DNA from 2 places in the Schlesneria sphaerica genome. Region 1 is predicted to be linked to the other one. Evidence: riboswitches for the same ligand, from Rfam matches in the RefSeq annotation. Region 1 holds a riboswitch; the other holds the start of a gene.

Region 1 (4,422 bases):
CACTGGTATCCCGGTCTAGCCGGTGGACGACGCGAAGGGCCGGCATGCGGAGATGTCGTGACCGACCAGGGGGACTGCCTTGCTGCATTCGCCGACCAAGCAAGGCCGCTACGGCTTCTTCCAGAGAGGGTTGTAACGATTTCTTGTCTGCGGACCAGCGTTCTTCTTCTTCACGACGATGCGTCATCATTCCCGAAGGCTTGGCAACGACGACAACGTGCGGGTCCAGGAAGAGGATCTCTACGTCACTCGGTCTGGGAGTCGCCACGGGACGAGAACTCAGCGCGACGACATCGTGTAATTTGAGTCGACGAGCCTCTTCAAGACAAAGAACCCCGTTGACGGACACGTGTGATTTTGCCAGTTGCTGCCGCAGCCTCGACCACGACTCCCCCGGAACAGCAGCCCGCAAAACGGCAAGCACCGTTTTGCCAACGAGATCTTCGGTGACTGTAAACTGGATGGAGTCTGGCATAGAGACGAAACTGTTCGATGAAAAGCCAGGGTCCAGCGATCGAAATCCCGACGCTGGACCCAAGAGGAATTGACGTTCGGCCGATGAAACTAGATCGACTGCACCGGCTGAAGCGGTTCGAGAGTGTCCCTCGATGGCTCGCTACCCAGCATCGTTCGGTCTGCCAGTGGGCTGAACAGAACGGCTGAATAGAAGAGGGTACTCAACAGCGAGTATTTCACATAAGGGAGAGCGGCTACGTAACAGGCCATTAATCCGGCTGCCGTGTGCGGAGGTGTGGTCTGTGTGTAGAAGTAAGCAAAGTTCGTTACGACATAGAACAGGACCTCGGCGAAGACACCCTGGCGGACAGCCGAGGCAACGCGAGAAAGGCCGGTCTGGCGATTGAGGCCCGCGCCCATTACGACAGCAATGACATTGCACAGGTAAGCACACCAGCGATCGCTGGGGAACGCCCATGAAAATTGACCTGTGGCAGCCCAGATGGCCAGATCACTTCCGAGGAGTGCGAGCAGGGGCAGGCCGAAGCGGGAGCGGCGGTCATTCATATACGCCCCCGAATAGAGGCATACGGCCATCAAGGGCGAAAAATTCCACGGATAGAAAAAAGCATTGGAATCCGTCTTGATGTCGTACGAAGTCAGGACGTACGGCACCACTCGCAGAACGATCGTAAACGCGACAAGTCCCAATAGAAATTTCATTCGTGGTTGCATCTCGTACCCTTCAATTGATGTTCATCGCCGCGGAAGAAATGAGGTCATTCCATTTCCGCGAATAGAGTGTAAGCAGGACAGCAAACTTTCGCGAGCGAAGTTTTGTGTGAATGCCCGAAAATCATTCGAGCGGATCAGGCAGCGGTCCATCCTGAGTTAACGGGCACTTGTGGAGCGGACATCTCGGGCGTGATTGACTGGTCTGTAACATTTCCAATGGCCCGACAGCTCGCCACGCACGGCATTGGTCACAGTACAGCCCGGGGATCAGCGTCGGCTCTCCAGTTTCTGGATTGTACTCCGGTGAAGCTCTGGCTCGCAGCAGGAATGCCTCACCTGTTTTTGTATCGACATAGACAAATTCTTGCAGTTGATCATCGGGGATGATGGACGAACTGGAAAAAAGCCGGGCAAAGTAAATGGCTCCGCCAGCGAGCAGCACCAGAGCTGTGCCTATATAAACCCGCTTGTCTGGCAAGATAATCCTCCTGATCGGAACGCCGGTGATCGCTTTATGTAACAAGTCTTCATTTCGCGCTTATTCGCGATCATAAAGCTCATCACGCTTGAGCGGGTCCGACAGGTTTCCGTCGCTGATGTATCCAATACGCTTGGCGTCCATCTTATTGGCTTGAGCTGCGGACATGAAATTCGTGCCAGGAACCTGAACCAGAAAATGACGGCTCCGCGATTCAACGTGCCCATCGAGAAATGCCACATTGGCCGAGTCGGAATGACGGAAGTGCGTCGTCGGAAAGTTCTGGCTGGGAGGTTCCAGTAGCCAGATTTCCTGAAGATTCAGGGCGTAATCGATTTGAGCAGTGTCAGCGAAGACAGCGGTCTGAGTCATCTGCTGGACGTCGCGCAACTGCCGGAAGTCCGCACCAACTGTGTAATTCGGGTAGTTCGAGAAATCATACTTGGTGCCGTAGCCAAGGTATCGACCGTTGTATCCATATCCGGACGAGATCCGGCCGAACCGTGTTGAATCGACCTGCGTATCTCCAAAGTCGGGGCACTGGAATGTGGCGTAACTGGTTTCTGTGTAAGGTGCGAGCGGTCCTTTGGTGAAGTCGAGTTGCTTACGCGGGTCTGGCTCGTCGTAGTTGACATTGCCGAACCAGAAGCGGGCCTGGCCAAGGCTGGGGTAAGCCGCTGCGTTCGCAATGAATCTCGCGTCATCAATGCGATAGCACGGAAGGACGCCTGCATAGGTTTCCGTATAATTATGTAATGCTAACGCGAGTTGCTTGAGGTTGTTCTTGCATTGGGTCCGTCGGGCCGCTTCTCGCGCCTGTTGAACGGCTGGAAGCAGAAGCGCAATCAGCACTGCAATGATGGCGATGACAACGAGCAGTTCAATCAGCGTGAATGCGGGTCGAATTCGGTTGCGGGCTGTCAGGCGGGTAAGGTGAGTGGTTCCCGGGAGTGAGGAACCCGGCGTCGTGCGCACTGTGTGCGTGCGGTCTGTCATGACAATTCTCCGTTGTCGAGAAGTAATCGCCAAGAGATCCACGGCAAGCGTGACGACTGCTGTCTCAACGCGCACCCTCTGACCCGGAACGGAGCGGGGAAATTGCGTAGAATGCCCCTAGGATGTGGGGCCAGGAGTCAACGTTTTCGTTCGCCGCGAACTCGTTGGTATTCGAACGGACATCTGGGCAGGTCTTCTGGCTACCGGATCTTACTACTGACCGCGCCTTCCCAAGCGAGTGGCTCAGTGGCGGTTGCGGAGTTCGTCCCCGGATACAGCGGCGGGACCGCGACGGATTCTCACCGTCTTCCCTATTCTTCTGTAAACACGTGTTTACAGACACCCATGTCTGGCCGGAAATCCTATCGCGTAGAGCGGCAATTGCAACTGTAAAATCGACACATGGTCGATGCTGGCGCCATTCACAGGCCTGCCGTCAACACGTCAGTCATAGATGAGCCTGAAGCCGTTTGACCAAGCCTCAGAGGCTGTTCTCATTTACACGAAAGGGAGCGTTGCGGGACAAACCGGCATCTTCGTTCGGCTGTCATTAAACAATGAAGCCTTTGCCTCACTCGAATGGCCCAGGGGAAGTCGGCCCGACAGCAATGCGACGTCCTTACACCCCGTTATTGCCAGGGTTGACGAACCGCAGCAGCTTCCGTCCCCAACTGTTAAGATGCTTGTAACAAAACCAACCTACGATACACGAAATCACTTCGATTCTCGTCTCTACAAGGATGCGAAAAGCGATCCGCCCGCTGATGGGGCACGGCATATTGACCAAAACCGATGGAGCGTAGCCCGTGAAATGGGCAATTGCAAAGCTTTCTTTCCGCTTTCTGAGCAGGAAACTTGAGCACCGCAGGAGCGCAAGGTCGAGTGATCAGGCAAGCGGGCATCACGTTCGGGTCAGGGCATCTTGGTGTTATTTTTTGGTCGACGAACTTTTCTCCCCTTTGTAGTGGGGATCCTTGGCCCAGTATCCTGGCCCACGGGTTCCATCCTTGCGTTGGCGTCCGCGCACCCACTTGTATCCCGGTCCGGGAGGATCCGGGCGTTCTTCTTCTTTTGCAGTGGGAACGGGGAGTGCGGGGCTCGCCGTCCCTTTGTCGCTGCTGACAACAGGAGGAGGACTGACCGACTTCCCGGCCAGGAAGCCAAGAGTCAGGCCCAACAGAAAGCCAGTGATAAAGGCGATGGCGACAATGACCAGTTTTGTGATTTCGGGAAGTGACTGCCAGATTCCCAGCGGACCACTCGTTTGGGTTCCTGATCCCGACGAGTTTCCGCCTCGCATTCTCTCGAGACAGACGTCGCAGGCAATCGGATCGAGTTGCGTCACCGACAGAAGTTCTTCCGTGCCGCATTCCGGGCATTTCCAACTTCGTTTGCCAGCGGCTGATGAAGACATGGCTCTCCCAAGCGATAAAACAGGCGTAACCGTCAATCAAATTCGTGTTCAGCGAGTATTCCAGCGTCAGGGCCCGGCTGAACCGCGTCGTGCGGTCAAACGGGTTTCGAAGCTGATAGGACCGGCTCATTCCCGCAAGGCGTAACAGACGTTCAACTCAGTCGATACCTCGATGGACACGCTTCGTCAATTGGCTCTCCTTTCATTGAAAAACTCTCTCATCGATCATCGGCAGATTACGCCGGGCGAATCGGAAAAAGAGCAGGAAAGCACATCTTTCGTCAGGGATGTTGCGAACTAATCCTCGGAACCGTGAAGGACGTCCATTGTCCGATACCAAAGG
Region 2 (4,422 bases), 930 kb from region 1:
CTGGCTGGAGGACTCACCCGCACAGCAAAACCGTACCGGGTTTGTGGCCGGGCAGTCGGGTTTGTTGCTGAGGACACAGCTAAGTGCCGCTTTTTGAGCGGCACTTAGCACTGGCAGAGGATGCAGATCTGTCGCTGTCGAAGGACTTCTGCAAAGGGTGATTTCGTCACAAAGCTGCGTGGTCCGGAAGCGACTGCGACACAGGGATGGGCGAAAGCGGGGTATCCCTGTTCTTCGGACGCGACGCCCGGTTAGGATCGCCGTCTGAACCAAAAGGAACCCTGTCCCTTGAAACCGAGGGCCCAAGAAAGCGGCGTCATGAATCCGAGTCTGGTCGAATATCTGCGGCGAATCTTAACCGCGCGTGTCTACGATGTGGCTGTCGAGTCCCCGCTGGAACTGGCATCGCGGCTTTCGTCCCGATTGAAGAATCAGGTCTGGCTGAAACGGGAAGACACCCAGCCCGTCTTCAGTTTTAAACTTCGGGGGGCGTACAACAAGATGGCAAACCTGACGCCTGCCGAACTGGCGCGAGGCGTCGTCTGTGCGTCGGCCGGTAATCACGCGCAAGGAGTCGCCCTCAGTGCGCGACGACTTGGGTGCCGCGCGACGATTGTCATGCCTGTGACGACGCCGCGACTGAAGTCCGACGCGGTCCGAGCACTGGGGGGTGAAGTTGTCCTGCATGGAGACAGTTACTCCGACGCATATGGGCATGCGCTTCAACTTGAATTGAGTGAGGGGCTGGTCTTCGTTCATCCCTTCGATGACCCGGCAGTGATTGCAGGACAGGGAACGATCGGGATGGAGATTCTACGACAGCACCAGCACGCCATTGATGCCGTTTTTGTGGCGATCGGGGGGGGTGGGCTGATTTCAGGAGTCGCCGCCTATATCAAGGCTGTCAGGCCCGAGATCAAGATCATCGGAGTGCAGACGACAGACTCGGATGCCATGATTCAATCCGTCCGTGCGGGCAAGAGAATTCAGCTTCCGGATGTGGGACTCTTTTCTGATGGGACTGCCGTCAAACTGGTGGGAGAAGAAACTTTCAGGCTGACGTCCGAACTGGTAGATGATTTCATCACCGTCGATACCGATGCGGTGTGTGCCGCGATTAAGGACGCATTTGAAGATACACGAAGCGTCCTGGAACCGGCCGGAGCCCTCGGTATTGCGGGGATGAAACAGTACATCGCGAAGAGGAATCTGACAGGTAAGACATTGGTCGCGATTACGTGCGGCGCCAATATGAACTTCGATCGTCTGCGCTTTGTGGCGGAACGGGCAGAAGCAGGGGAAGCGCGAGAAGCGTTGTTTGCGGTTTCGATCCCGGAAGAGCGAGGCAGCTTCAAACGGATGTGTGAAGTCATCGGACAGCGAAGCGTCACTGAGTTCAGCTACCGTATCTCGGATGATCGTGAGGCCCATGTCTTCGTTGGCCTGGTGACGACCGACCGGGCGGAAGCCGCCAGCATCGCAGACGCATTCATCGAGGCGGGATTCAATGCGATCGATCTGGTCGATGATGAACTGTCCAAGGAACACGTCAGGCATATGGTGGGAGGGAGAAGCCGAAACGCCACTGACGAACGCCTGTATCGTTTTCAGTTTCCCGAACGGCCCGGGGCGTTGATGCGGTTTCTGTCCTGTATGCATCCCGATTGGAATATCAGCCTGTTCCATTACCGGAATCAGGGTGCGGACTATGGACGTATTCTGGTCGGGATTCAGGTTCCAGATCGGGACCAACCGTTGTTTCAGCAGTTCGTCCAGACACTCGGCTACCCCTGTATCGACGAGACTCATAACCGCGTCTACCGTTTGTTTCTGCGGTAACAGGGAGATCCGGATCGAGGGCGGAGGGAAGTTACAAAGTCAGCCTCGTTTCAGGTGAGCCGTAAACTGCGAACCCTGTTGCGATCGGTATCGCGTCATGGGCAAGGCCTGCGGCAAGGATCACTTTAGGCCCTGCAATGGGGCTCGACGACCAAGCACTGGGGCCTCGCTTCCCTTCGAGTGGTGACCGCCGGACGACGAAATCAGTTTTTGGTGACCAATAAAGATCTCCATCAGAATAGCGATTTTCTCGGAGCCCACAGGGATTGCCAATCTGTCAATGTTAGTTAGAATCGGCCCGTCTCATTGGGCGTCCGATCAGAAACGATCAGGACAGGAAGCCGGTTAGAACCCGGCACGGGACCGCCGCTGTATACGAGGAGAACTTCGGACATTGTGCCACTGTCGGCTCAGGCTGATGGGAAGGCGTTCGAGGTTCGTTCGACTCGTGAGTCAGAATACGGCCCGGTGAGACGCCATGTGTGATGCTCCGGCCTCAAGCGTCCCTGGAAGGCATGTCCTTGCGCACGGTGCTGCGCTCGTGTCTTTCCGCTGCCGAAGCTGCATGGCGAGAAAGACCCTCACATGCAATCTCTCTTCCTCCGCCGGCGCGCCTTTACGTTAATTGAACTTCTGGTCGTCATTGCCGTCATCTCTGTCCTGATGGGCTTACTGCTTCCCGCAGTCCAACAGGCGCGTGAGGCGGCCCGCAGAATGGACTGTCGAAACCATCTCAAGCAGATCGGGATCGCACTCCATAACTACCATGACATCTATAGTATGTTTCCCAAGGCCGGATTTGCAGCAGGGTTTTCCTCTTCTGCCCAGCTCAAAAATGTCAATCTGATCCGAACTCGAACGATCAGTTGGGGCGTCGCCATCCTTCCCTGTCTGGATCAGGCAGCCCTGTTCAACGAATGGGACATGAACCGTTTTTATCTGGAACCAGAGAACTGGTCCGTCGCCGAAGAGGTCCTGCCCGTTTATCTATGTCCTTCCAGTCGCTCTTCGGATCGAAGAAAGCTGCAAGGGGATAATGCCAATTTTCCTGGAGTCCGATTTGGACGGAGTGACTACGGGGCTAACTACGGAGAACGCGCAATTCGCTGCTTTGGCGAACCGGTCGGATGCCAGGCCCAGAACAATTATGGAAGCAATTCTTATGATTCCCGCGGGCCGTTTACCGTCGTCTCCACAGGTTATCAAAACAACGTTTCGTCCAGAGATGTTATTGACGGACTAACGCAGACCATCTTTGTCGGTGAAGCACCTGAAGCTTTGCACGGGATCTGGGCCGGTCACAAAAATTTCTTCGACCAGTCAGCCCCCATTAACGCGCGCTATAGCCTTTCGTCACAGACGAAATGGCAATCTTGTGTTACGACCGCCAGTAGCAGCACATTAGGGCGGATTGGTTGCGACTTCGGTCAGGAATTTCATAGCTATCACATCGGGGGAGCAAATTTTCTGCTGGGGGATGGCTCTGCCCGTTTCATCAGCGAGACGATTGACCTCAAGGTCTTTGCTGCTCTGCTATCCTACAAGGGGGGAGAGATCGTCGGCGACTATTAATCGCAACGATTATTCGCCTCAGAAATTCTTACTCTAATTCTTAGAAGTGGTATCGAATCAGCGATACCACTGTGGTGTTGCGACAGCTTCTCTTTGAGGCTGTGCACGTCGCTGTGACCGCCCCCTCCAGCCCGTTCATTTCGCTGAGGTGGCAACGGAAACGACTCGAAGTCGCATTCCTATGAGAGCTTTTCTGCAGAAGTCCGCGATGCGGACGCTGCGTTTTTTGTCCGTCGATTACGACCTGGTCTGAACCTCATCGCTCTCGTGTTGCACTGAGAGTCTGTTCTGTCTCAGCGTGCAGCACCGGTGTGTCCAGTGGCCCTTGAAGCGTCGTCGTCGAAGTTTTGGTTGAAAGGTCGGGTTTATGATGTCATTGACTGCGTGTTTTTCGAAATTGGTGCTGTCAGCCGCTATTGTGTCGGCAATGATGTCCGCGGTGAGCGGCGGAGAAATTGTCGCCACATTCCAGGATCTGCCGCTCTCCGCAGGTTCTCACGGGCCTCCGTTTGATGCGGGTGGAGTGGTCGTGCCTGGCGGGTATTCTCCTGAAATCCGGACCGATTTCGTGACGTCGGGTGTCACTTTGTCGAACTTCCAGGACCAAGGGGGATCCGGTTTCTGGCATGGTTTTGCATACTCGAACGAACACAACACAGTCGATGGCGGGTATCTGAATCAATTCAGTGTCTTCGCACCCGGAGATAGCAGTTCCAATCAATTCGGAGTGGCATTCGGATACGATGATGTCTCTCCGAACGTTCTTGATCCAGTTCCTTTCAACCCGATGGATGTGAGCGCCTTAAGAGATCTCCCCCACTTTTCTCTGCCGACGGGGGCGACCATTCTGAGCGCCCAAGTCGCCAACACCACGTACGCGGCACTCTCTATGCTCTGGGGAGATTCGTTTGCGAAAGCTTTCGGAGGTGCGTCAGGAAATGATCCTGACTTTCTGATGCTTTCAGCGTATGGCACTGATGCGGACGGAAATGTGCTGAGCACCTCGGGTGG

What was found. Region 1 has a riboswitch for cobalamin ahead of ACGY09_RS02665 (DUF1559 domain-containing protein). Riboswitches for the same ligand answer to the same signal wherever they lie in the genome.
Region 2: another riboswitch for cobalamin. It lies ahead of ACGY09_RS24945 (DUF1559 domain-containing protein); the one in region 1 lies ahead of ACGY09_RS02665 (DUF1559 domain-containing protein).

Annotation. Positions count from the first base shown of each region.
Region 1 covers NZ_CP172346.1:735,960-740,381, reverse strand. Annotated here, with positions in the region: gene ACGY09_RS02680 (RluA family pseudouridine synthase) at 1-475, opposite strand, end outside; gene ACGY09_RS02675 (DUF6580 family putative transport protein) at 565-1,179, opposite strand; gene ACGY09_RS02670 (hypothetical protein) at 1,313-1,669, opposite strand; gene ACGY09_RS02665 (DUF1559 domain-containing protein) at 1,730-2,665, opposite strand; cobalamin riboswitch at 2,834-3,027, opposite strand; gene ACGY09_RS02660 (hypothetical protein) at 3,594-4,079, opposite strand.
Region 2 covers NZ_CP172346.1:6,970,529-6,974,950, forward strand. Annotated here, with positions in the region: gene ACGY09_RS24935 (porin) at 1-97, shown strand, start outside; gene ilvA (threonine ammonia-lyase, biosynthetic) at 319-1,839, shown strand; cobalamin riboswitch at 2,131-2,323, shown strand; gene ACGY09_RS24945 (DUF1559 domain-containing protein) at 2,425-3,411, shown strand; gene ACGY09_RS24950 (DUF4465 domain-containing protein) at 3,779-4,422, shown strand, end outside.